Collimonas fungivorans: one gene and its partners. The protein of the gene in region 3 binds, or shares a complex with, the protein of the main gene of each other region. Links are inferred from orthologs where the notes say so. Each region holds a gene or a part of one and is shown on either strand. Other genes may lie near its edges.

Evidence for each region. The genes of interacting proteins can lie anywhere in the genome.
Region 1: the proteins of accD (region 3) and CFter6_RS13835 are in contact, whole or in part, in a solved structure (PDB 8UXZ), measured with the Escherichia coli proteins. The link is inferred for Collimonas fungivorans from one-to-one orthologs.
Region 2: the proteins of accD (region 3) and accB are in contact, whole or in part, in a solved structure (PDB 8UXZ), measured with the Escherichia coli proteins. The link is inferred for Collimonas fungivorans from one-to-one orthologs.

The regions. Positions count from the first base shown.
Region 1 is NZ_CP013232.1:3,252,714-3,258,443, reverse strand. The notes cover bases 127-2,884. They hold CFter6_RS13835 (acetyl-CoA carboxylase carboxyltransferase subunit alpha), read left to right. Parts: upstream 127-897; coding sequence 898-1,872; downstream 1,873-2,884. Other genes in these bases: tilS (tRNA lysidine(34) synthetase TilS), read left to right, coding at 1,923-2,884; CFter6_RS13840 (DNA-3-methyladenine glycosylase family protein), read left to right, coding at 193-858; cysS (cysteine--tRNA ligase), read left to right, coding at 127-188. Outside these bases: more of cysS, read left to right, coding at 1-126; more of tilS, read left to right, coding at 2,885-3,293; CFter6_RS13825 (aspartate kinase), read left to right, coding at 3,422-4,672; bifunctional lysylphosphatidylglycerol flippase/synthetase MprF, read left to right, coding at 5,139-5,730. UniProt on the Escherichia coli protein: Component of the acetyl coenzyme A carboxylase (ACC) complex. First, biotin carboxylase catalyzes the carboxylation of biotin on its carrier protein (BCCP) and then the CO(2) group is transferred by the carboxyltransferase to acetyl-CoA to form malonyl-CoA.
Region 2 is NZ_CP013232.1:1,121,322-1,127,261, forward strand. Bases 2,847-5,814 are described here. They hold accB (acetyl-CoA carboxylase biotin carboxyl carrier protein), read right to left. Parts: upstream 4,579-5,814; coding sequence 4,114-4,578; downstream 2,847-4,113. Other genes in these bases: accC (acetyl-CoA carboxylase biotin carboxylase subunit), read right to left, coding at 2,847-3,939; aroQ (type II 3-dehydroquinate dehydratase), read right to left, coding at 4,684-5,121; CFter6_RS04880 (TlpA family protein disulfide reductase), read right to left, coding at 5,251-5,772; CFter6_RS04885 (hypothetical protein), read right to left, coding at 5,772-5,814. Also shown: CFter6_RS04850 (carbohydrate kinase family protein), read right to left, coding at 1-62; CFter6_RS26330 (DUF3426 domain-containing protein), read right to left, coding at 172-294; CFter6_RS26710 (DUF3426 domain-containing protein), read right to left, coding at 291-1,595; prmA (50S ribosomal protein L11 methyltransferase), read right to left, coding at 1,603-2,514; more of accC, read right to left, coding at 2,557-2,846; more of CFter6_RS04885, read right to left, coding at 5,815-5,940. UniProt on the Escherichia coli protein: This protein is a component of the acetyl coenzyme A carboxylase complex; first, biotin carboxylase catalyzes the carboxylation of the carrier protein and then the transcarboxylase transfers the carboxyl group to form malonyl-CoA.
Region 3 is NZ_CP013232.1:2,491,710-2,499,434, reverse strand. What follows is about bases 1-2,941. They hold accD (acetyl-CoA carboxylase, carboxyltransferase subunit beta), read right to left. Parts: upstream 1,937-2,941; coding sequence 1,064-1,936; downstream 1-1,063. Other genes in these bases: trpB (tryptophan synthase subunit beta), read right to left, coding at 2,912-2,941; trpA (tryptophan synthase subunit alpha), read right to left, coding at 2,050-2,847; folC (bifunctional tetrahydrofolate synthase/dihydrofolate synthase), read right to left, coding at 1-996. Also shown: more of trpB, read right to left, coding at 2,942-4,174; CFter6_RS10755 (phosphoribosylanthranilate isomerase), read right to left, coding at 4,246-4,920; tRNA pseudouridine(38-40) synthase TruA, read right to left, coding at 5,041-5,856; CFter6_RS10745 (motility hub landmark protein FimV), read right to left, coding at 5,949-7,725.

The DNA of each region.
Region 1 (5,730 bases), 760 kb from region 3 along the record:
TTGTCGGAAATGGCATTGCGCAAGCGGCTTTGTCAGAGCAAGATATCCTACTCAAAATTCAAGCTCGTCAAGCGGCAAAAATAGCCAAGGATTTTTCTGCCGCAGACCTGATTCGCAAGGAACTGCTGGCCGAAGGCATCTTGCTGGAAGATAAGCCCGGCGGTCAAACCGAATGGCGAAGGGCCTAAACGTATGCAAAAAGCGATAGCTGTCGACTCCAGGTTCTTTGTGCCTTCGTATTGGGAAGACGCCAAGGCCGAGTTGATGAAGCGTGACCGTATCATGCGTAAACTGATCCCGCAATTCGGTGACCTGCACCTGGTTGGCCGCGGCGAAGCGTTTACCACGCTGGCGCGTTCGGTGGTCGGCCAGCAGGTTTCGGTCAAGGCGGCGGAATCTGCATGGCAAAAATTTCTGTTAGTCTGTCCCAAGACGACTCCGGCCCAGGTATTGAAAGCGGGCCCGGAGCAACTTGCTGCTTGCGGCTTGTCTAAGCGTAAAGCGGACTATATTCTCGACCTGGCTGACCATTTCAAGGCAAAACGCGTCAATGCCGAGCAGTGGATGGAGATGGACGATGAGGATGTCATCGCGGACCTGACGCAGATTCGCGGCATCGGACGCTGGACAGCGGAGATGTTTTTGATATTTAATTTGCTCCGGCCAAATATTTTGCCTTTGGATGATTTAGGATTGCTTAAAGGCATTAGTGTCAATTATTTTTCAGGAGAGCCGGTTTCGCGCAGCGATGCGCGCGAAGTGTCGGCCAATTGGGAGCCATGGCGTACAGTGGCGACCTGGTATCTATGGCGTAGCCTGGATGCGACGTCTGCAGAATATCAAGTCATTGCTGAATAGTAACTTATTCGGTAATGATGGTTTAAACAAGGGAATAATATGAGTAAAACAACATTCCTCGGCTTCGAGCAACCGATCGCCGAGTTAGATGCCAAGATCGAAGAGCTGCGTTTCGTCCAGGACGATTCGGCGGTGGACATTTCGGAAGAAATCGATCGCCTGTCGAAAAAAAGCCAGCAATTGACCAAGGATATCTACGCAAAGTTAACTCCTTGGCAAGTTTCCCAGATCTCACGGCATCCGCAGCGTCCTTACACCATGGACTACGTGAATGAAATCTTCACCGATTTCCATGAGTTGCACGGCGACCGCACTTATGCCGACGACCAGTCGATCGTCGGCGGCCTGGCGCGTTTCAACGGCCAGGCTTGCATGGTGATCGGCCACCAAAAGGGGCGCGACACCAAGGAACGCGCCTTGCGCAATTTCGGCATGCCCAAGCCGGAAGGTTATCGCAAGGCTTTGCGCCTGATGAAAGTCGCGGAAAAATTCGGCCTGCCGATTTTTACCTTTGTCGATACGCCTGGCGCTTTCCCCGGCATCGATGCCGAAGAGCGCGGCCAGTCGGAAGCCATCGGCCACAACCTGTACGCGATGGCCGAGCTGAAAGTGCCGCTGATTGCTACCATCATCGGTGAAGGCGGCTCCGGCGGCGCGCTGGCGATTGCGGTCGGCGACGCGGTCCTGATGCTGCAGTACGCGACTTATTCGGTGATCTCGCCGGAAGGTTGTGCGTCGATCCTGTGGAAAACCGCCGAGCGCGCAGCCGATGCTGCCGATGCACTGGGCCTGACCGCGCATCGCCTGAAAGCCGTCGGCCTGATCGACAAGATCGTCAGCGAACCGCTGGGCGGCGCCCATCGCGATCCGAAGCAAATGGCTTCCTTGCTCAAGCGCGCGCTGGCCGATACGCTGCGCCAGTTCCAGGGCGTCAAGACCAAGGACCTGCTGAATGCACGCCATGAAAAACTGATGAGCTACGGTAAATTCAAGGAAGTGCTGGCAGCAGAATAGGCGTGTCGAATTCATCTATCACAAGTATCAGTGCGTACTTAGAAAACACCTTGGCAGGGATCGCGCAAGCTTTCCCCGCAACTGTCTCGCAACAGCCGGCACGATTAGCGGTCGCCTATAGCGGCGGACTGGACTCTAGCGTGCTGCTGCATGCAGTTGCACAGTATGCCGGCGCGCATGGCGTCCAGTTGTTCGCCTTCCACATCCATCACGGCATCAGCCCTAACGCCGACCAGTGGCAAAGCCATTGCGCCGAGGCTTGCGCCAGGCTGGGCGTGGTCTTCGATACCCGTAGCATCGAATTGCGCAACAGCGACAAGAACGGCGTGGAAGAAGCGGCACGCATCAGCCGCTATGCGGCGCTGGGCGATTTATGCCGCCAGCACCAGATCCCTTTGCTATTGACAGGACATCACCTGGACGACCAGGCCGAGACCGTGCTGCTGCAGCTGTTGCGCGGTTCGGGTGCGGCTGGCCTGTCCGGCATGGATCGCTGGAATACGGCGCCGACCTTGCTGGGCGACGCTGTTTTGCTGATGGCGCGGCCGCTGCTGAAAGTGTCGCGGGCGGCGCTGGAGCAATACGCAGCGGCGCAGCAGCTGACGTTTATCGAAGACGAATCGAACCACGATCCGCGTTATGCCCGCAATGCCTTGCGCCAGCAAGTCATGCCGGTGCTGGCGCAGTATTTCCCCGGTTTCCAGGAGCGCTTTTCGCGCAGCGCCGGGCATATGCAGACTACCCAGCGGTTGCTGATCGACCTGGCGGCGCAAGACATGGCCGTTTGCGCAGACGGCGCCTGCCTTGACCTGGAACACGTGCGCCAGTTGAGCGGGGAGCGCATCGATAACCTGTTGCGTTACTGGTTCGGCTTGCATCACTTGCGCATGCCGTCCAGCGCCTGGCTCAGTGAAATGCGCCAGCAATTGCTGGAAGCAAAAGCCGATGCCCAGTTGTGCGTGACCCATCCCGACTGCCACATCCGTCGTCACCGGAACCGGGTGTTCCTGACGCCGCGCGACGATGTCGACCGTTCCGAGATTGAACCGCAAGCGTTCCACTGGAACGGCGAGGCCGAGATGCGCTTCCCGCAATTCGGCGGCGTCTTGCATTTCGACCAGGCAGAGCAGGGCATCGCTGCTGACTGGCTGCGCGCACAACCCTTGCAAATTCAATATCGTTGCGGCGGCGAGCGCCTCAAGCTGGCCCTGAATCGTCCCACCAAGAGCGTGAAGTACCACTACCAGGCCTTTGATGTGCCGCCATGGGAGCGCGAGCGCCTGCCGTTGGTGAGCAGCGGCAAGCAGATCCTGTTTGCAGCCGGCATCGGCATGGATTGCCTGCAACTGGCGACCGAGCCGGGCCTGCATATCAGCCTGCGCTGGCAGGCCGATGAATTGCTGTTCAAGCAAGATATCTGATTCCCGGCATAGATGGTATTGTGCTTTCCGCAAGGTGAGCCACTTGTCATAATGTGTCGTTGCGGGTACAGTAAAGGGTTGATTTTTCTTTTTCTTGCACTCGTCTCCTTCCAACACCCACCCTCCCTATGGCTTTAATCGTCCACAAATACGGCGGCACTTCGATGGGCTCGCCCGAGCGCATCAAGAATGTCGCCAAGCGCGTCGCCAAATGGCATGACGCCGGCCACCAAATCGTCGTGGTGCCCTCCGCGATGTCCGGTGAAACCAACCGCCTGCTGGGCCTGGCAAAAGAAATTACCGCCCAGCCCGATCCGCGCGAACTCGATATGCTGGCCTCCACCGGCGAGCAGGCTTCGGTTGCCTTGCTGGCCATGGCCTTGCAAGCGATAGGCAAGCAGGCGGTGTCGTACGCCGGCTGGCAAGTTGCGATCAAGACCGATTCAGCCCATACCAAGGCGCGCATCCGTTCGATCGACGACACCAAAGTGCGGCAAGACCTGGATGCCGGCAAGGTAGTGATCATCACCGGTTTCCAGGGCATCGACGAACTGGGCAATATCACGACCCTGGGCCGCGGAGGTTCCGATACGTCGGCAGTGGCCGTCGCTGCAGCGCTGCAGGCAGCGGAATGCCTGATCTATACCGACGTCGACGGCGTCTACACTACCGACCCGCGCGTGGTGTCGGATGCGCGCCGCCTGAAGACGGTCACGTTCGAAGAGATGCTGGAGATGGCGTCGCTGGGCTCGAAAGTGCTGCAGATCCGCTCGGTCGAATTCGCCGGAAACTACAAGATGCCGACGCGCGTGCTGTCGTCGCTGACTGACCCTTTAATGCCATTGGAAGAAGAAGCAATTTCCGGCACCCTGATTTCGTTTGAGGAAGACACCAAGATGGAACAAGCCACCATTACCGGCATCGCGTTCAACCGCGACGAGACCAAGATTACCGTGCTCGGCGTACCCGACCGTCCCGGCATCGCCTACCAGATCCTCGGCGCGGTCGCCGATGCCAATATCGAAGTCGACATGATCATCCAGAATCAGTCGGTGGATGGCAAGACCGATTTCACTTTCACCGTGCCGCGCGGTGAATACACCAAGGCGATGGATGTCCTGAACGAGAAGGTCAAGGCGAATATCGGCGCGGCCAGCATCACCGGCGACGCCAAGGTGTCGAAGGTGTCGGTGGTCGGCGTCGGCATGCGCAGCCACGTCGGCATCGCTTCGCAGATGTTCCGCACCTTGTCGGAAGAGGGCATCAATATCCAGATGATTTCGACCTCCGAAATCAAGATTTCGGTGCTGATCGATGAAAAGTACATGGAACTGGCCGTGCGCGCCTTGCACAAGGCTTTTGGGCTGGAAAGCGCTTAATCGTAAAGATTCGCGTAGAGAATCACGAAAAAATCACGAAAAAATCACGAAAAAAGCAATTAATTTGGTGTGGTGTTATTGACCAATGCCCCATGAAAAGTTATTATTCGTGTCCTTGACGCGGCGTTGATAAAAGCCGTTTTGAGTTTGGAGGCGTGGCCGAGTGGTCGAAGGCACTTCCCTGCTAAGGAAGCATATGGGCTTAAACCTGTATCGTGGGTTCGACTCCCACCGCCTCCTCCAAGAACATGTTCCGAGTCATTCGGAACGTACAAGAAACCGCATCCAGCCTTGTGCTGATGCGGTTTTTTTGTTTTTGCAGCGCTTTCTTTATCGCTTACTTTATCGCTTAATTGCTTGCTGGAGCGAACCTTGCTTTGTAAACTGGCTCCTAACACTTGTTAACGCGAATTGTTAATGCAGTCAACGGCTGGCTCGAAAGGGACGGTCGCATGATAAAGGTTCCATGGCACGTCATCCATCCTCGTTACAAACAGATATTCCGGCGCCTGGCGCCGTTCCAGCCGCGCAGAAGGCGGGCATAAGCTGGCGCTTCTGGCTGACGTTGCTGGTGGTGCTGGTGCTGGGCGCGCTGGTTTTCAAATCCTTGCACGCGCTGCTTGCCGACGTGCATTACCGCAGCATCGTCCATGCGGTGAAACATACGCCGCTGAACAACCTTTTGCTGGCAATGCTGGCGACCGCGGTCAGCTACCTGTCGCTGGCCGGCTACGATGTGTCCAGCTTGCGCTACGTCGGCGCCAAGGTCAAAGGGACCACCATCGGCTTGACCTCATTTATTGCCTATGCCCTCGGCAATACCGTCGGGCTCGGCGTGCTGACCGGCGGCACGGTGCGCATGCGCTTGTACACCGCCAGCGGGGTCGAGGCTTCCCAGGTGGCGCAAGCCATTGCCTTCAATGCCGGTGCATTCGGCCTCGGCATGACCACTTTCGGTGCTGTCGGCTTGCTGTGGGGCGCAACCCAGGTGCAGCAGCTGGCGCACATCCCGAGCTGGCTGCTGCGTGCGGCGGCTTGCCTGGTATTGCTCGGGGTGG
Region 2 (5,940 bases), 1.4 Mb from region 3 along the record:
AAGCGTCCCGGATATTGCATGATGACGTCGAAAGCCAGTGAACCGCAAATGAGAGAGGTCATAATAAAAGAGGAAAACTCGCTGGTTGGCGCGGATGGTCTGCGCAAATAAAATAATTACGGGATAGAGTTTAAGCGCAACCGGCAAACTTTGCGCCGCTCACTGCAGGCCCTAAGGATAATACAGGTACACCCGGTAACCGGACGCCTTCAGCTGCAATAGCTCAAAACCCAGCTTCACAGGCTGTTCCTGGTCGCTGGCGAAACCCTGGGCCGGATTGGCCGATGCGCTCAAATAATCGTGGGGGTAAACACCCGGCGCGCTATCGCCTTCTCGTTGCCGTCGTTTAAGGTCAGTTCGATATTGGGCCAGGCTTGCACCGTGTCGCTGCGGTTGCGCAGCAGCAGGTTCAGCGAAAACAGGTTGCGGGCCGGATCGACCGCCTGCAGCTCGTTGGCTTCGATGGAAATGCTGTCGATTTTCATGGGCAGGCCGACGCTGCAGCCGATTTTCGCGCAAGCGCCGACCAGCACCGGCTTGAGCTGCGGCACGCGCGCCGCCAGCTGGTCGCGAAAGAAATAAGTCGATTGTCCGGCCAACCCGACCAGCAGTAGCGCACCTGCGCCCCACATGGCCCAGCGCAGCGTGCCGCCGATCCGTTGCCTGCGCCTTGCGCTCAGCACAAAATCGGGCTCGTCGGCAGCAGCCGGCTCCGGTTCGGCAGCGGTTTTGTCGCGGTTCTTCTTTTTGCTGCTGCCGTCGCCGCCGTCCGCTGCGTTCGAGGGATTTGCCACGGCAGGGGTCTTTTCCGCCCGCCACGGCTTGCGCTGCAATTCATCGATGATGCGATCCAGTTCATCGTCGTCAGCAGCGGTGCCGGATTCGGCTTTTGCAGCCTGCACGTAATCTTCCTGGCCGGCGACATGCATCAAGGTCATGCGCGCCATCTGCTTGTCTTCGTCTTCGTCGACATGACGATGCCAGACATTCGGCGTCGGCGGATTGCTTGCCGCTTCGTCCGGATCGGTAGAGGCGGAGGGTTTGATCAGGCCGAACGGCGTGTGATGCACATCGGCCGGCGCCGACTGGCTGGTTTCTTCGGCGATCCGCAAATCCTCTTCGAGGCCGTCAATCGCCGCTTCCACCCGACCCGATGCCATTGATCGGCCGGTGGTTTCAGGCGCGGCTGAAGGTGCGATGACAGGCAACGGGTGATCTGTGGCGACGGCGACTGCCGGCTCGGGTTCTGGTGTTGGTCTCGGTATCGGCGTTGGTTCGGGCGCGACGTAAACCGGGGGCGGCGGAGCGCTATGCTGCGGTTCCGCCTGGGGTGCTTCGTCAGCGCCAAACCCGTGGGTCTGGATAGTTACAGCATCTTGCTCTGGCGCCGTTGCAGGCGCCGGCACCGGTCTCGATATCGGGACCGATACCGGGACCGATACCGGGACCGCCACGTCGGGCCGCACCAGGTGCTCGATGCCATTGAAGACTTCGCGGCAGCTGCCGCAGCGAACCAGGCCGCCGCGCAGCTTCAGCTGGTCGTTGGCGACCCGGAAGGTGGTCTGGCAATGCGGACATTGGGTCGCGAGCGCCATGGCCTGCTTACTTCAAGGTTCCGGACAGCGCTACCCAGCCATCCTGCTCTGCCCAGACACTCAGGGGCAGCCACTGCGCGTAGGCGGCGATGACGTCTTGCGCCTGTTCCGCCAGCACGCCGGACAGGGTCAGGCTGCCGCCGGCAGCGATGCGGCTGCACAGCATGGGCGCCATCAGCTTGAGCGGACCGGACAGGATGTTGGCGACCACGATATCGAATACTTGCACCGTGCTCTTGGCGCTGAAATCTTCCGGCAGGTAATAGGCGACGTCGCAGTGATTGCGTTCGCTGTTGTAGCGTGCTGCATCGATCGCATGCGGGTCGATATCGACGCCGACGACGGTGCTGTCGCTGCCGAGTTTCATGGCCACCATGGCCAGGATGCCCGAGCCGCAGCCGTAATCGAGCAGCGATTTCGGCTTTTGCAGCGGTACATGGATTTCCAGCCATTCCATGCAAAGGCGGGTGGTCGGATGGCTGCCGGTGCCGAAAGCCAGGCCCGGATCGAGTTCCAGGATCAGGCCGTTGGCGTCGGGCGCATCGTGCCAGCTAGGCACCACCCAGATATTCTTGCCGATATGGATGGGTTCAAACTGCGATTGCGTCAGCCGCACCCAGTCTTGCGCCGCCACCGGCCGCAGCGAGTAGGGCGGGACCGCGACGCCGCAAGCCTTGGCGGCGTTGCTGACGATCGCTGCATGATCGGCGTCGACTTCGGCCAGCACCACTACCCGGCTGCGCTGCCAGGCGGCTTCCTTGGGTTCCATGCCGGGTTCGCCGAACAAAGGCTGCTCGGCGGCGGTTCCCAGGTCGGCATCTTCCACCGAAACCGATAAGGCGCCGGCATCCATCAACGCATCAGACAGCGTTTCGGCGTCGTTCAGGGCAACTTCAATAACAATTTCGGTCCAGCTCATCAGATGCCTTACTGTGTAATGGAAACTCCCTAAGGGGAATCCTTATTTCTTTGCTGCTTTATCCGTTTCCTTCGCCACCACCGGCCGCTCGGCCAGTTTGTGTTCCAGGTAGTGGATGTTGGTGCCGCCTTCGATGAAACGGGCGTCAATCATCAGTTCACGGTGCAGCTGGATGTTGGTTTGAATCCCTTCCACCACCATCTCGGACAGGGCGATCTGCATCCGCTTGATCGCCTGCTCACGGGTGGAACCATAGGAAATTACCTTGCCCACCATCGAATCATAATGCGGCGGCACGAAATAACCCGCATAGGCATGGGAATCGACCCGGATGCCAGGACCGCCAGGCGCATGCCACGACAGGATCTTGCCTGGCGACGGCGTGAACTTGAACGGGTCTTCGGCGTTGATGCGGCATTCGATGGCGTGGCCGGAGAGCTGGATATCGCGCTGGCGGAAGCGCAGCTTTTCGCCGGCGGCGATGCGGATCTGTTCCTGCACGATGTCGATGCCGGTGATCATTTCGGTGATCGGATGCTCAACCTGGACCCGAGTGTTCATTTCGATGAAATAGAACTCGCCGTTTTCATACAGGAATTCGAAAGTGCCGGCGCCGCGGTAATCCATCTTGCGGCAAGCTTCGGCGCAGCGGTCGCCGATTTTTTCGATGACCTTGCGCGGGATGCCTGGCGCCGGCGCTTCTTCGATCACTTTCTGGTGGCGGCGCTGCATGGAGCAATCGCGTTCGCCCAGCCAGACTGCGTTCTTGAACTGGTCGGCCAGGATCTGGATTTCCACGTGGCGCGGATTTTCCAGGTACTTCTCCATATACACTTCCGGATTGCCGAACGCGGCGCCGGCTTCGGTCTTGGTCATGGTCACCGCATTGGCCAGCGCCGCTTCGGTGTGCACCACGCGCATGCCGCGTCCGCCGCCGCCGCCGGCCGCCTTGATGATGACCGGATAGCCGATCTTGCGGGCAATCTTGACGATTTCCTTCGGATCATCCGGCAACGCGCCTTCCGAGCCGGGAACGCAGGGCACGCCGGCGCGGATCATGGCTTGTTTGGCCGATACTTTATCGCCCATCAGGCGGATGTTCGCCGGCCGCGGGCCGATGAACACGAAACCCGACTGCTCAACCCGCTCGGCGAAATCGGCGTTCTCGGACAGGAAGCCGTAGCCTGGGTGGATGGCCTCGGCGTCGGTCACTTCAGCTGCGCTGATGATGGCCGGCATGTTGAGGTAGCTCAGGCTGGATGGCGCCGGCCCGATACAGACCGATTCGTCCGCCAGTTTCACATACTTGGCGTCACGGTCTGCCTCGGAATGGACCATGACGGTCTTGATGCCCATTTCACGGCAGGCGCGTTGGATGCGCAAGGCGATTTCGCCGCGGTTGGCGATAAGGATTTTTTCAAACATAGTAATTGGTATATGCGTCGCTAAGAGTTAAGCGTTATCAAGCATTGGGTTGACAATGCGGCCTTGGCACAAAGGCCCGCACTGGCAACCAGAACGGCGGGACCCGGATGAGCGGATGCCGCCGTGCAGGCTACTCGGTAGTTCTCTCGGTACAGATCGCTCGGTACAAATCTATCAACCAATGATGAACAGCGGCTGGCCGAATTCGACCGGCTGGCCGTTTTCCACCAGTATCTTCTTCACTACGCCGGAAGCGTCGGCTTCGATTTCATTGAGCAGCTTCATCGCTTCGATGATGCACAGCGTGCCGCCTTCCTTGATTTCCGAGCCGATTTCGACAAATGCCGGCGAGCCGGGCGCCGACGAGCGGTAGAAGGTACCGACCATAGGCGATTTGACGATATGGCCTTCCGGTACAGCGGCCACTTCTACCGGCGCCGCGGCAGCCACTGGCGCCGGTGCGGCTACCTGGTACTGGGCCGGATGCTGTTGTTGCGGTTGCATCATGACAACCTGGTTTTGCTGGGATGCAGACGACTTGACGATACGGACCTTGCTTTCGCCTTCCGTCACTTCCAGCTCTTCGATGTCTGATTCAGCGACGAGGTCGATCAGCGTTTTGAGTTTTCTCAAATCCATATGCAATCCTTCAGAATAAATAATGAAAAGCTATTTTCGTTTTTATGACACGCAATCCGGCGCTGCAAAGGATCTGCGAACGCCGCATTGCTGCAAGATTATCAACTAGAGTTTCTTAATGGCAAAATCAATTGCTGCATGATAGCCATCCACGCCTAAACCGCAAATGACTCCAACAGCGACATCCGATAAATAGGAATGATGTCGAAACGCTTCTCGCTGGTGGATATTCGAGATGTGGACCTCGACAAAACGGATTGCCACTCCGCTCAATGCGTCGCGCAGGGCGACGCTGGTGTGCGTGAGCCCGCCCGGGTTGATCACAATGGCGTCGACGCCTTCTGCCTTGGCCGCATGGATGCGGTCTATCAGGGCGCCTTCGTGATTGCTTTGGAAGTGCTCAAGCCGAGCCCCAGCAGCAGTTGCCTGGACCCGAGCTGCTTGTTCGATATCGCTCAGCGAGGTCGAACCGTAGACTTCTGGCTCTCTTGTACCCAGCAAATTCAGGTTGGGTCCGTTGAGTAGAAGTATATTTTTTGCCATGGAGATGGTGCTCCGTTTGACGACGATGGCCGCATTTTGCCGTCAAATGACGTTGACTGGCAAGGGGAAATTTGTTTCTGTGAAATTTCAGCCTGGCATTGTTAAATGTTTTTGCAGTAAGTTTTCATCTTATAGCAATGCCAAGTCTTTTCGCAATTCGTCGAATTTGATGCTGCCCAGGTACATTTTTTTCACTGCGCCATCGTGGCCGATCAAGACGGTGAACGGCAGGCCGCCGCTCTGGTTGCCGAACTGCCGCAATAGTGCGGTGGCGCCGGTACCGGCCACATACAAGGGGTAGGAGATTTTGTATTTGTCGGCAAATTTTGCGATGTTGTCGGCAGAATCGATGCCGATGCCCACAACCTGGATGTTTTTGGCAGCTATCTCGGTTTGTAGGGCATTCAGTTCCGGCATCTCTTCCACGCAGGGCGCACACCAGGTTGCCCAGAAATTGACGACCAGGGGTTTGCCTTTCCACTGCGACAAGGCGCTGGCCTTGCCGCTGGCGTCAGGCATTTCCTGGGCCAGCAGGGCCGCTACCGCCACGCTTTCCGGCGCAGCCGGGGTATGGCGTTGCATGCCGAAATAAACGCCGATCGCGCAAAATAGGATGGCGATCGGCACAAATATCAATATGTTTCTTTTCATCAATCTTCTTCTTTATCGATCAAGGCGAGTACGGTATTCAGGTCGGCCCTTAATATACGCCCACCGGACGCGGCCCTGATACTACCGCGCAAATCGTCGGTTTCATATAGGGTCAGGTGCAGGCCCTCTTTCTTATACATGAAACTCAGGGTTTCTACCGGGTCATTA
Region 3 (7,725 bases):
CACGGCATAGGTGTAGGGGTGGAAACCCATGTTGTCGAGGTTCTGCGCCAGGGTGGCGGCCGCATGCGGGTTGTGGGCGACGTCCAGGATCACCAGCGGCTGTCCCGGCAAGACCTGGAAGCGGCCCGGCAAATCCATCATGACGAAACCGCTGCGCACTTCCTGCGCACTGACCGGCAGGCGGTCGCGCAAGGCTTCCAGCGCCGCCAGCGCCGCCGACGCATTCAGCAGCTGGTTGGCGCCGCGCAGGCTGGGGTAGCCGAGCGCATTGCGGCGCTGGCCGCGGCCGCCGTAATTCCACTGCTGCTTGTCGCCGGTATAGTTGAAATCGCGGCCCAGCAGCCAGAGGTCGGCGCCGATGGCGTTGGCGTGGTCGATCAGGGATTGCGGCGGCACCGGATCGCTGCACACCGCGGTTTTGCCGGCGCGGAAGATGCCGGCCTTTTCAAAGCCGATTTTCTCGCGGGTGTCGCCCAGGTATTCGACGTGGTCGATATCGACGCTGGTGACGATGGCAACGTCGGCATCGACGATATTGACCGCATCCAGGCGCCCGCCCAGGCCGACTTCAAGGATTACCACGTCGAGCTTGGCCTCTGCCAGCAAGTGCATGATGGCCAGCGTGGTGAATTCGAAATAAGTCAGGGAAATGTCGCCGCGCTGCGCTTCGACCGCTTCGAAACTGGCGATCAGGGCCGCATCCGAGGCCGATTCGCCGCCGATGCGGGCGCGTTCGTTGAAATCGAGGAAATGCGGCTTGATATACAGGCCGACCTTGTAGCCGGCGCGCAGCAGGATGGATTCCAGCATGGCGCAGGTCGAGCCCTTGCCGTTGGTGCCCGCCACCATGATCACCGGACAATCGAATTGCAGCTGCAGCCGTTCCTTCACCTGCACCACCCGGTCCAGGCCCATGTCTATGGTTTTGAAATGGCGCGATTCCAGCAGAGAGAGCCAGTCGGCCAGCGTCACGGGCTTGGCGGGGATATTTGACATTTTGACATCCAACTAAAAACAAAAGGCCTGAACCGCAACAGTTCAGGCCCTGGGGGCGAAATTCACATCAAGCGATGGATTCGACTGGCTGGTCTTGCAGCAACGCCAACAAACGTGCGATTTCTTCACGCATCTTGCGCCGGTCGACAATCATGTCGACGGCTCCCTTGGTGACCAGGAATTCAGCGCGCTGGAAACCTTCCGGCAGCTTCTCACGCACAGTGTTCTCGATCACGCGCGGGCCGGCAAAACCGATCAGCGCTTTCGGTTCGGCGATCACGACGTCGCCCATGAAGGCGAACGAAGCGGAAACGCCGCCCATGGTCGGGTCGGTCAGGACGCTGATGAACGGCAGCTTCTTCTCCGACAGCTTGGTCAGCATCGAGGTGGTCTTGGCCATCTGCATCAGCGACAGCAAGCCTTCCTGCATGCGTGCACCGCCAGTGGCGGTGATGCAGATGAACGGCACCTTCTGCTCCAGCGCCACCTGGGCGCCGCGCACAAAACGCTCGCCCACCACCGAACCCATGGAACCGCCCATGAATTCAAACTCGAATGCCGCCACCACTACCGGCAGCGTCATGATGGAACCGCCCAGCACGATCAGCGCATCGGTTTCGCCGGTGGCGTCCATCGCGGCTTTCAGGCGGTCGGGGTATTTTTTGCTGTCTTTGAATTTGAGGGTATCGATCGGCAGGGTTTCCTGGCCGATCTCGTAGCGGCCGCCGGCGTCCAGCAAGGCGTCCAGGCGTTCGCGTGCGCGTATCCGCATGTGATGGTCGCACTTCGGGCAAACATGGATGTTCGACTCCAGGTCGGTGCGATACAAAACCGCTTCGCATGACGGGCATTTGACCCACAATCCCTCGGGGATCGATTTACGGGTTGCCGAGTCGCTGCGCTGAATACGTGGGGGTAATAATTTTTCTAGCCAACTCATAGAGCGACCTCCTTCAGATTTTTTTCCTGCCGAATTGTACCTTCATCCCCAAATCGGCGAAATAGCTATTCAAGCCGGCCGGCCCAGGAAATATTTGTCATTTTGATACAAAATCACTCGTCCAGCGCCTTCCTGATCCCCGACAAGAAGCTTTCCACAGCAGCTACCGCCTGTTCGCGCGGCGTATTCTCCAGTTCCTGGATGATCCGGCTGCCGATTACCACCGCATCCGACACCTGCGCCACGGCCTTGGCAGTGGCCGCATCGCGGATGCCGAAACCGACGCCGATTGGCAATTTGACATGTTTGCGGATCGCCTCCACCCGGGCGGCGACTTCGCCGGTATCGATGTTGGCGGCGCCGGTCACGCCCTTCAAGGACACATAATACGTGAATCCGCTGCCGACCTTGGCCACCTGCATGATCCGCTGTTCGGTCGAGGTCGGCGCCAGCAGGAAAATCGGATCCATGCCGTTGGCCTGCATCTTCTCGGCAAACTCTTCGCATTCTTCTGGCGGATAGTCGACCACGATGCTGCCGTCGACCCCGGCCTCTTTCGCAGCGGCAATAAAAACATCAACGCCCATCCGCTCCAGCGGATTGGCATAACCCATCAGCACCACCGGCGTGCTGTTGTTGCTCTGCCGAAATTCGCGCACATAACCCAGCACGTCATGCAGGCTGACGCCGAATTTCAGCGCCCGTTCGCAAGCGCGCTGGATCACCGGGCCTTCCGCCATCGGGTCGGAAAACGGCACGCCCAGCTCTATGATATCGGCGCCACCCCTGACCAGCGCATGCATCAGCGGCACGGTCAGTTCCGGCGCCGGATCGCCGGCGGTGATAAAAGGGATCAAGCCCTTTTTATTGTTTGCAGCGAGCGCTGCCAAGGTAGTCTGGATTCGGGACATGGTATCTATTGGATGAGGTGATCAGGACTGCAGGGCGGGATCGCCGCCCTGCTCTTGGCTTGCTTTAGAGCTTCAGGCGCTCGGCAACGGTATGCATGTCCTTGTCGCCGCGGCCCGACAGATTGGCCAGGACAATCTTATCCTTGGGCAAGGTTGCCGCCAGTTTGGCCGCATACGCCAGCGCGTGGCTCGATTCCAGCGCCGGGATGATGCCCTCGATGCGGCAACAGGTATGGAACGCCGCCAGCGCCTCGTCGTCGGTCACGGTTTCGTAAGTAGCGCGGCCGCAATCCTTGAGCCAAGCGTGTTCCGGACCCACGCCCGGATAATCGAGGCCGGCGGAAATCGAATGGGTCTCGATGATCTGGCCGTTGGCGTCTTGCAGCAGGTAGGTGCGGTTGCCATGCAGCACGCCGGGCGAGCCGAGTGTCAGCGATGCCGCGTGCTTGCCGCTGGCAAGGCCCTCGCCCGCAGCTTCGACCCCGACCAGGGCGACGTCGTGATGATCGATATAGGGATAAAAAATCCCCATCGCATTCGAGCCGCCGCCGATGCAGGCGATCACGTGATCCGGCTGGCGCCCGGTCATCTCCGGCATCTGCACCAGGCACTCATTGCCGATCACCGACTGGAAATCGCGCACCATCATCGGATACGGATGCGGGCCGGCGACCGTGCCGATGATGTAGAAAGTGTCCTCGACGTTGGTGACCCAATCGCGCATGGCTTCGTTAAGCGCATCCTTCAAGGTCTTGGAGCCGGATTCGACCGGCACCACCTTGGCCCCCAGCAGGTTCATGCGGTACACGTTCTGCATCTGGCGCTTGACGTCTTCGCTGCCCATGTACACCACGCATTCAAGGCCGAAGCGGGCGCAGATGGTAGCGGTCGCCACGCCGTGCTGGCCGGCGCCGGTTTCGGCGATCACGCGCGGCTTGCCCATGCGCTTGGCCAGCAGGGCCTGGCCGATGACGTTGTTGATCTTGTGGGCGCCGGTGTGGTTCAAATCCTCGCGTTTGAAATAGATCTGCGCGCCGCCCATCTGCTCCGACCAGCGCTTGGCGTGGTAGATCGGACTGGGACGGCCGACGTAGTGTTTCAGTTCGCTGTGGAATTCGGCCAGGAACTGCGGTTCGTTTTGATATTTGGCGTAAGCCTGCTGCAGTTCGCTCAGCGCCAGGGTCAAGGTTTCCGACACGAAGCTGCCGCCGTACATGCCGAAGTGACCCTTGGCGTCAGGCAGGTTGTATTGAGCGCTCTGGCGCAAGGTGGTATTGGCGAGCGGCTGACGCTCGGCGTACTGCTCGAGGGGTGTGAATTCTTTCATGGCGTATCTTTCCGGTATCTCTCTGTATTCGTTGCTGAGCCTGCCGGCCGGACCTGGGAACTGTTGCTAAACTAAAGTCCGGCTGGATCGGCGTCCGCCTGCCGTACCGCGGCAATGAATGCGCGAATCTTGGCGGCGTCCTTGATGCCCTTGTCTTGCTCGACGCCACTGCTGATGTCGACCGCAAAGGGACGTACGCGCTTTACCGCGTCAGTCGCATTGTGCACGCTCAAGCCACCACTTAAAACGACCTGAGGCGCGAGTTCTTTTGGGATGAGAGACCAATCAAATACCTTTCCACTACCGCCATAAGCTTCAACCAGGGTATCCAGCAGCAATCCGGCAAACAAATGGCTGCTGCTGCGATATGCCTGAGCGTATTCTAGCAAATCGGCGGCGGTTGTAGCACTGCCGATGCGCATGGCCCGGATAAACGGCCGGTTTACCGCCTGCGCCAGCGCCGTGCACTGCTCGACGCTCTCGTCGCCATGGAACTGCAGCAGCGATACTGGCGCCTGCGCCACGATTTCCTGCAACTGCGCCGGCTCGATGTTGACAAACAGGCCAACCGTGGTGACGAACGGCGGCGCCTTGGCGATCAGGCCGGCGGCCTGCTGCGGCGTGACGTAGCGCGGGCTTTTCGGATAGAACACAAAACCCAGGGCGTCGGCGCCCGCCGCAACGGCGGCTTGCACATCCTGCTCGCGGGTCAGGCCGCAGATCTTGATTCGGGTGCGGTGGCTCATGGAATTCAATCTGGTCAGAAAAACATCAGGAAGCGCAATATATCATCTTGAAGCATGTCGAATTGACAGCAAAATCCTGCGACGCCTATTCAGGTCACGCGTGGGTACGGAGCACCCAGCCTACAGCCAAGGCAAAATCCCTGCCGGCTGCTGCGGCAAACGCCACTTAGGATCATAAGCCACTTGCGCCAGGTACAGGCCGTCCGGCATGAAAGTCGGCGCCGCGCGGCCGCGGTCACGCTGGGCCAGCAACTCGGCCAGCCATTCCGGCGGCTTGCTGGCGTTGCCGGCGTAGACCAGCGAGCCGACGATATTGCGCACCATATGATGCAGGAAGGCATTGGCGCGCAAGCTGAACACGATCAGGTCGCCGCGCCGCTCGATGCGGATCTCTTCCATGGTGCGTACCGGCGACTTGGCCTGGCACTCCACTGCGCGGAAGGCGGAAAAATCATGGGTGCCGACCAAGTGCGCCGCGGCCTGGCGCATCAGCTCGAGCTCCAGCGGCCGGAACACCCAGCCGGCCTTGCCTTCCAACAACGGCGAACGGACCGGGTTGTTGTACAAAAGGTAGTGATAGGTCCTGGCGGTGGCGCTGAAACGTGCATGGAATTGATCTTCGCCTTCGGCAGGAGCAGGCACTTCATGCGCCCAGCGCACCGCGATCGACGGCGGCAGGAAAGCATTCAGGCCGCGCACCCAGGAAAATGTTTCGCGCGACAACGCAGTATCGAAATGCACCACCTGTTCCAGCGCATGCACGCCGGAATCGGTACGGCCGGCGCAAGTGGTGTCGATTGCGCCCTGCGTGAATTTCTGCAAGGCGGCTTCCAGCCTGTCCTGCACGGTCTTGCCGCTGGGCTGGGTCTGCCATCCTTGCCAAGGCGTGCCGTCGTACTGCACGCCGAGAACAATACGGTTCAAATTCGGATTCAAATCCGGTTCCAATCTTGAAAAAAACAAACGGGCGCCAGCATAACGCCGCGCCCGTCAAAAGCAAAAATGCTGAAGCTATTGTACTAGTTACATCACAGCTTGGTCAGCAAGGACTTGGCCGCATCGACCTGCTCCGCGCTGCCGCCCTTCAAGACTTCTTCCAGCAGTTCGCGTGCGCCTTCCTTGTCGCCGATTTCCTTGTATGCGACGGCCAGGTCCAGCTTGGTCGCCATTTCAGGATTAGCCGTCGAGGATATGGCGGTCTCAACCGCTGCCGGAGCTGCGCTGGCGGCTGGCGCATGTGCATGGATCGCACTGTCCAGGTCCAGGTTCATGCCGGCCAGGTTGAACTCCAGCGGCGCCACCATGGGTTCCGCATGCTGGGCATACGAAGGCGCCGCCGGCGCTCTGGCTGGCTTGGTTTCTGTCGGAATATCGATATGGGCATGGGCCGGTTCGTAGTTCGAAGGCTGGCCGCCTGCCGGCAGTTCCAGCGAGCTGAACGCCATTGCCGCTGCTGCCACCGAGCTCTTTTCCACGGCTTTCGGCGCGGCTGCAGCAGGCGCGGCAGCAGGCTTGTGATCCAATTCGAAATCGAGAGCGTCGAGCATCGATTTGCCGGCGTCATGGGAAGCCGACAGCAACACGGTGTTCTGGTTGGCAGAAGTTTCGCTGCCGAGTTCTTCCAGGTCGAAATCCATGTCAGCCGCTGGCGTCGCGGCTGCTGCGCTGCTGTGCTTGCCCAGTTCCGTTGCGGTCAATGGCGCCAGCAGCTGGGTCGGCGCGGCCGGGTGCACCAGCTCAGGAATCGGCGCCACAGCGTGCGGTTCGGTCGGCGCTGTCAGGGAATTGAAATCGAGGCCGTCCATCGGCTGGGTCGGCGCGGTAATCGCATCCGCCTTGGCGATCACCTGGTCTTGCAACTTGCCGCCGCCGTACAAAGGATTGGCCGGATCGACATTCAGGCCCAGCGCGGCGGCCTGTTGCCAATCTTCGCCTTCGCCGCGGGTAAGGCTGTAAAGCTCGCTGGCCAGGATTTCAAACGAACGCGGATCCTTGCGGTTGGCGTAGATTTCCAGCAGCTTGACGCGGATCGCGTTGCGGCTTGGCTGGTTGCGCAGGGCTTCTTTCAGGATTTCCTCGGCTTGCGCATCGCGTCCGTAAGCGATATATACATCGGCTTCCGCGACCGGGTCGACATTGGTGTCCAGGTGGCTGACCGACGGCACGAAATTCGAATTGAAGATGCTGTTCTTGGTGTCGACGCTTTGTCCGCCAGTCGAGCCGAACAGGGAATTACCCTTCAGGCCCGTATTTGTCATCGGCGCTCCGCTGCTGTCCAGGAAAGCCTGCTGGCGCGCACGATTGCGGCGATAGCGGAACAGGCCAAGCCCGGCCAGCAACGCCACCAGGACGCCGCCAACCGGCAGCAGCAATGGATTTTCGGTAATGCTTTCGATGAAGCTCGGTTCTGGCGGCGGCGCAACTGCCTTTGGCTTGGCCGGCGCAGGAGCTGGCGCGGCTGCAACCGGTGCTGCCGCGATCGGCGCAGCGCTGGCGACGCCTGTATCGACAATAGCGGCAGGAGCCGAGCTGGCAGCGGCCGGTTCAGCCGCTGCAGGTGCGGCAGCCGCCGGCGCGGGCGCCACTATAGGAACTGCTGCCGCAGGCGCTGCTGCCGGCGGCGTGACCGGTACCGCAGCGGCCGGCGCTGCCGCCACAGGGGTTGCCGGGGCCGCAGGTTTCACATTGGCAGCCTGGTTCTGCAGGTCAGCCAGGTTCTTGTTCTTCAATTCCAGCGTCTTTTGCAGATCGCTGACATTTTTTTCCAGTTCCTTGACGCGTGCCGCCGCTTCGGCAGCCGCTTTT